Regions from separate parts of the Pseudoalteromonas sp. BSi20439 genome, predicted to be linked through region 2. Evidence: predicted binding sites of a transcription regulator. Region 2 holds the regulator's gene; each other region holds the start of a gene.
What was found. The regulator LexA, encoded in region 2, represses DNA repair genes until DNA is damaged. The targets are predictions, from matches to a motif close to TACTGTATNNNNATACAGTA.
Positions count from the first base shown of each region.

Region 1: the regulator LexA is predicted to act here: its motif matches at 939-958, upstream of P20439_RS12815 (exonuclease domain-containing protein).
Region 3: the regulator LexA is predicted to act here: its motif matches at 905-924, upstream of uvrD (DNA helicase II).

Region 1 covers NZ_BADW01000162.1:14,966-17,251, reverse strand. Annotated here, with positions in the region: gene P20439_RS12820 (sugar porter family MFS transporter) at 1-781, opposite strand, end outside; gene P20439_RS12815 (exonuclease domain-containing protein) at 970-2,286, shown strand, end outside.
Region 2 covers NZ_BADW01000073.1:25,097-27,382, reverse strand. Annotated here, with positions in the region: gene P20439_RS06965 (hypothetical protein) at 1-105, shown strand, start outside; gene P20439_RS06960 (PaaI family thioesterase) at 107-550, opposite strand; gene lexA (transcriptional repressor LexA) at 739-1,356, shown strand; gene coxB (cytochrome c oxidase subunit II) at 1,830-2,286, shown strand, end outside.
Region 3 covers NZ_BADW01000005.1:4,997-7,282, reverse strand. Annotated here, with positions in the region: gene P20439_RS00310 (YacL family protein) at 1-135, opposite strand, end outside; gene P20439_RS00305 (hypothetical protein) at 450-674, opposite strand; gene uvrD (DNA helicase II) at 989-2,286, shown strand, end outside.

The DNA of each region.
Region 1 (2,286 bases), on a different contig from region 2:
ATAAGTCGCGAATACTTGGTTTTTTATCACTTTGCAGAGACTGCTTCACGTCATTGATTTGCGTATCAGCATCGTCATTTGAGATTTTATTAAATACAGTTTTAGCGTGTTTAAGTTTACCTTGTGCGACTAGGTAACGCGGTGACTCAGGAATAAAAAGTACGCCAATTAAAAATAACCCTGCAGGAACAAGTTCAGCCCAAAACATCCAGCGCCATGCGGCTAAATCTAACATTAAAATACCTTCGGCACCGCCAGCGGCGTTAGCAATTAGGTAATTACTTAAAAAGGCTGCGAATAAACCAAGTACGATAGCGAGTTGTTGTAATGTCGCTAAACGACCACGTAAACTTGCTGGTGCTACTTCTGCAATATAAGCAGGTGCTAAAACAGAGGCTGCCCCTATGCCTAATCCGCCAAATAAGCGGTAAAAAATAAACTCAGCAGAACTATCGGCAACCCCAGAGCCAAAAGCGCTGACTGCAAATATAATGGCAGTGACAATCATAATAGCGCGACGGCCAAATTTGTCAGCTAATGGGCCAGCAGCTAAAGCCCCCAGCGCACAACCTAATAATACAGATGCAACATTAAAACCAGTTGCAACACTGCTTGAGTTAAATGTATTACCTAATGCCGATACGGTGCCGTTTATAACGCCCGAATCGAAACCAAATAAAAAGCCACCAATAGCGGCAATGGCCGATATAAAAATAACATATAAAAGCGAGCACTTAGTCTGTGCGCTATGCTCACCTTTAGTTGCATGCTGTGTCGTCATGTTGTTCAATCCTAATTTTTATTATGTGTAATGAAGTTAAAGTAGCACTAAATTTGCTGGCAACCTTAGCACAGAGTGATCACGCTAAAAAGATATTTCAATAGTAATACGTATGCATAAAAATTTATTGGGTTGATAAAAATAACGAGATACTAGATACTGTTTTTATATACAGTGTGGGCGGTTTTATGAAAAAAGAGTTACCAGCGAAATATTATTTGGCACATTTTAGAGAGCTATTAACGTTTGTGAGCGAGAAATGCATGCATTTACTCGAGCAAAAGCATATTTCATTTATTAGTAAAATAAATACGCTCGACGAGCAGAGCCAGTGTATGTTGGCGCGCATTTATTCTCGTAAGCCTTATTTAGTTCAAACCCAATCATTAAACTACGAAGAAATTAGTTCGCCATACCAAGCACTTTTTAAATTAAAAGCGGCAAAGTTAATTGTAGAACCCTCTAATAAAGATCATAGGCAACTACTAAGTCACCTAACAAAACCGGCCTTAATAGAGCTGCTAGAAAAGCAAGAACAACCACCATTATTTAAAAAAAGCGCTGCTAAAAGTAACTTAGTTGAAATAGCTAGTTCATTCTTTGAATCTAAGCCAGAGTGTCTTGCACACTTATATAATCAGTACGTGATAAATAATAGAGAAGAGTATTACGAGTATTTTGAATTTTTATATATCGGCAGGCTCAGTGCAGGCGATATTAATCATCAAAATCGATTTGTACTGCGAGATTTAGGCGTAACACCTGTTAGGCAAGAGCATAGTGAAAGCTTGTCGCGCTTTGACTCAATTGAGGAAGCGCAGTCTAACTATGCATTAAACCGTTTGCGACTAACGCTTAAAAATACAAAAGATGACAATGAAAGAGAGGTACTAGCAAAGCAGCTAATAAATGAAGTAGCGTTGGGGGTTATTGCACAAGAGTTAAAAAACAAGTTACTGGTTATACTTTATAAGCAACTAAAAGCAACTAACCCAACACTTGCGTTTGATGTACTTAATGCTTGCGAAGACGATGCGCACGCACTAGAAATTCAAATAAGAGAGCAATACCGTTTAGGCAATAAAGAATGGGTAAAGGTGCAACTTGAGAAAATTATAGAAAATCCACTCACCGATGAGTTACTGTACTTTGCGGATGACTTTTTAATGCGCAAATTTAACAAGCAAACACGCTCACGGCTTAGTGAAATGTTAGCCAGTACACGCTGTATTATAGAAGTTGATGAACTTTACCGTGGCGATGTTGAGTTAGGTGTAAGTGATCACTACACTCGCCAAGGTAAACACGTTTTTTATACTGAGAATACCTTGTGGCAAAGCTTATTTGCGCTGGTTTTTTGGCAGGAACTTTTTATTGAAACCCCAACCCCACCCTGCAATGAGTTTGATATTTACCCGCAAGCCTTAAAAACAGATACATTTTATTTAAATCAATCCTCACAAATAGAAGCGCGGCTGGCTGCGTGTAATAGTACCCAAAAATTG
Region 2 (2,286 bases):
ACGTCGCCAAAATGTTTCAATCAGGCCTTGCATGCAGATACCTTGTTACGCATATCTGCAATTGGCGCAGGCATAGAAGTTACTATTTACCCTCTGGAAAAGTAATTTAACCTTTTCGCTCGACTACGGCTGCGGTCATTCTTGATACGCAGCAAAGCTCATTGCGGCTATTGGTTATTTTAATATCCCAAACCGAGCTGCGTTTACCTATATGATAAGCCCTTGCGGTAGCGGTTAATGTGCCGTTGCGTGACGCTTTTAAGTGGCTTGCGCTGATCTCTTGCCCAACACAATAAAATCGACTGAAATCAACCACAAAGTTAGCGGCATAACTTGCTACTGTTTCAGCAAGCACGACATTGGCACCACCATGCACTATACCCATTGGATTATGGTGCTCAGGTATGGCTGGCATAGTGGCGACTAAGTAGTCATCACCAATTTCACTGATTTCAATTCCCATGGTCTTCATGAGCGTGCCTTGGCCAGTGATCCCTTGATCTAATTGCTTACAAAACTCTAATGTAATTGGTTGGTGCCAAATACTCATGCTAGCTCCTTGGATAAGTAATTGAGAATTAATATGATAATGCGCTGCTAATAATTACATTTATTATTGCGGTTTTAAAGCATCTTATTGTTTAGCCATCATGACTTATAAGGTATTAATTTATATTTGCGATTTTTAAATAACTGTATATACTCACAGTTAATTGTACTGTATGGAAAACCAGTTGTATGCGACCATTAACAAAACGCCAAGCGCAAATACTCGAACTTATCAAAGTGTTTATTAAAGACACTGGTATGCCTCCTACACGTGCCGAAATTGCACAAACACTGGGTTTTAAAAGTGCAAATGCTGCAGAAGAACACTTAAAAGCACTGGCTAAAAAAGGTGTAATTAAAATGAAGCCGGGTGCGAGTCGCGGCATTCAGCTTGTTGAAGAAGAAGAGCCAGAGCAATTAGGCTTGCCTTTAATTGGTCGGGTTGCTGCGGGTGAGCCAATATTGGCGCAACAGCATGTTGAAAGCCACTGTAAAATTGACCCTTTAATGTTTAAACCTGCGGCCGATTTTTTACTGCGTGTTAACGGCATGAGTATGAAAGATATTGGTATTATGGATGGCGACTTACTCGCTGTACATAAAACTCAAGTGGCTGAAAATGGTCAGGTTATTGTTGCTCGAGTGGATGATGATGTTACGGTTAAACGCCTAGAAAAAGCCGGCAGAAAAGTATTACTGCATGCTGAAAATGACGAGTTTTCGGCCATTGAAGTCGACTTGGAAAATGAATCTTTCAATATTGAAGGCTTAGCGGTAGGTGTTATTCGTAACGCTGACTGGATGTGATAGTTAAGCATAACTAGCGCTTAATATTAATTAGGCGCTGATTTTACTTGTATTATTTTTTATGGTGCTGCTTGTTAATCGCTTTTGTTATTGTAAATAACATCGCTAAATACTTATATATAAATAAATTTATCCTAATTATTTTTAAATCATAAAATTTTATATTTTTTCCGCTGTTATTCAAGCTACCCCTTACCACCCCTGACTCTTAGGTTAACTAACTCATTAGTGACTACTTTTTTGCTGCACTTTTTTAAGTAACCCCTTGTTTATTTTTCATACTCACCTTGCTTATTGTTTATTTTTTAACTAGTTATTAAAGAGCTGGAATAAAAATAACTCACAGCGTAGTCGTTTTGAGCACACACATTTAATAACTCCAGCACCCTTATAAAAAATAAAAATAACGAATGGGCGTTTAAGTAGTATGTCCCTTCGCTTTGCGTCAGCAATAGCATCAAAGGAGCCGTCACATGGGTAAGCTGAGTTCTTCCTTGTGGCTTATATTGTTAGTTTTTTCGCAAAATGTGCTTGCTAATAGCCAATATAATATGCGTAAAGGCGTAACTGATATAAGTAATAATGTATACCAACTACACATGACTATATTTTTAATATGTTGTGTGATTGGGGTGATCGTGTTTGCCATTATGTTTTGGGCACTCATTCATCATCGCAAATCTAAAGGGGCTGTCCCTGCCCAGTTTCATGAAAGCACCAAAGTAGAAATACTCTGGACTGCTATTCCTTTTGTCATATTAATTGTTATGGCCATTCCTGCGACTAAAACCCTAATTGCCATGGAGGATGCCAGCAAAGCTGATATCACCATAAAAATTACTGGCTCACAATGGAAATGGCATTACGAATATATGGGGGAGGACGTTGAGTTTTATTCTATGTTAGCGACTCCTCAAAATGAAATAACGA
Region 3 (2,286 bases), on a different contig from region 2:
GCTAATAAGCGCCAGCACCATAGCCACTTTGTCTTTGCCTATTTCTTCGTTTAACCAACGGCCTATAATCGCATGCTCGCTGCTTATTTTAATTCTTAACCCACTAATAGGGTCGCGAATAAATTGGTATTCCATATACTTTTATTCCAGTACTGCTAATTACAACAGATTATAACCCAGTCAGTTATGAATAACGCAAGCCAGACACAAAAATAGCGCCATAAGGCGCTATTTAACCTGAACTCTGGTTAAGAGATTTACTAAAACATTGAATCAAAATGATATTTATGTTTGTTTTCTCTAGCCAGAGATTTTCAGTGAAAACAAGGCGAAATTACGCGTCGAAAGCTCGCCTATTGCAAGTAATTTCAACGCAGTTAGCGCTCAAAATAGCTGCTTGAGATAGATTTATTATCCAGAGTTCAGGTTATTTAGTATCATCAATTTAGCTAACCGCCTGAGCGATAGCGGGCAGCGTCAATAATTGCCCATAAATGGAATACGGCTCCAATTACGGCTGGAACCACTAAAAACCATAATGCATAGCCGCCAAAAACCAAAATTGCAAACACCAGCGCAGCTAGAATACGCCCCTGCACCAGTTGCCCTAAACCGGGGAAAAAAATATTACATAGAGCGGCGATTACATTACCGCCAGAACCTTGTTCAGCCATACCAACCTCTGTAGTTTAATTAATTTTGTATTTGTACTTATTATTTATACTTACACACTTTATGCCAATTTATTAAGGCTTACAAATCATACAGTTAAATTATTACCAATTTATCACTTTAGTATTTTTTGCCAAATTTAAGTCAAATTAGCAATTTTAAATACATATTTTATTACTTGCTCTGTATATATTAGTATCAATACAGTAACTTAAATACCTATTTTATAAATAGCTGTTTATAAAAACAGTATTTTATTTAGCCTAACAAAAACACCTGTTATACTGCTCTCATTATTGATTAAAAAGGCGTAACGATGGACGTTTCAGAATTACTCGATGGCTTAAATGATAAACAACGCGATGCCGTTGCAGCGCCATTACAAAACATGCTGGTATTAGCAGGAGCAGGTTCAGGTAAAACTCGAGTATTGGTTCATCGTATTGCCTGGTTAATGCAAGTAGAGCAAGCCTCTGCCTACAGTATTTTTGCGGTAACCTTTACCAATAAAGCTGCTAAAGAGATGCGCTCAAGGGTTGAAGAAACTCTAAAGGCTCCTGTAGGCGGCATGTGGATTGGTACTTTCCATGGTTTATCGCACCGAATTTTACGTGCACATCACCGTGAAGCAAATTTACCCGAAGCCTTTCAAATTTTAGACTCTGACGATCAGCTTCGCATGATCAAGCGCTTATTAAAATCGATGAATATCGATGATAAAAAATGGCCTGCAAAACAATTTAGCTGGTACATAAGCGCTAAAAAAGATGAAGCTCTGCGCCCTAAAGATATTCAAGCATACGATATTAACGAGCAAATGATGCTGCGCGTTTACGCCGCCTATCAAGAAGCTTGCGATAGAGCTGGCCTAGTTGATTTTGCCGAAATATTACTACGTAGCTATGAGGTTCTTAAAAATAACCCAACTCTGCTTCGTCATTATCAGCAGCGCTTTGCGCACATGCTAGTAGACGAGTTTCAAGATACCAATACTATTCAGTATGCATGGTTAAAACTACTTGCGGGCGATACTAGTAGCATCATGATTGTAGGCGATGATGACCAAAGTATTTATGGTTGGCGTGGCGCTAAAATAGAAAACATTAAACGCTTTTTAACAGACTTTGACGCAGAGACAATTCGCCTTGAGCAAAACTATCGCTCGACTGCCACTATTCTTAAAGCGTCCAATGCACTTATACAGAATAACTCCGAACGTATGGGTAAAAGCTTGTGGACTGACGGTAACGACGGCGAACCAATTTCTATTTATGCCGCCTTTAACGAGCTAGATGAAGCACGCTTTGTGAGTAGCAAATTACGCAGCTGGCTAAATGCGGGGAACGCACTACAAGATGCGGCTATTTTATATCGTAGTAATGCGCAATCGCGGGTGCTTGAAGAAGCGATGCTACAAGAAGGTTTAAAATACCGAATTTATGGTGGTATGCGATTCTTCGAACGTCAAGAAATTAAAGATGCCCTCTCATACTTACGCTTAGTGGGTAACCGCCAAGATGATGCGGCATTTGAGCGTGTAATTAATACCCCAGCCCGAGGCATTGGCGACAAAACATTAAGCCATATTCGTGACTGCGCTCGCGCTGAATCTTT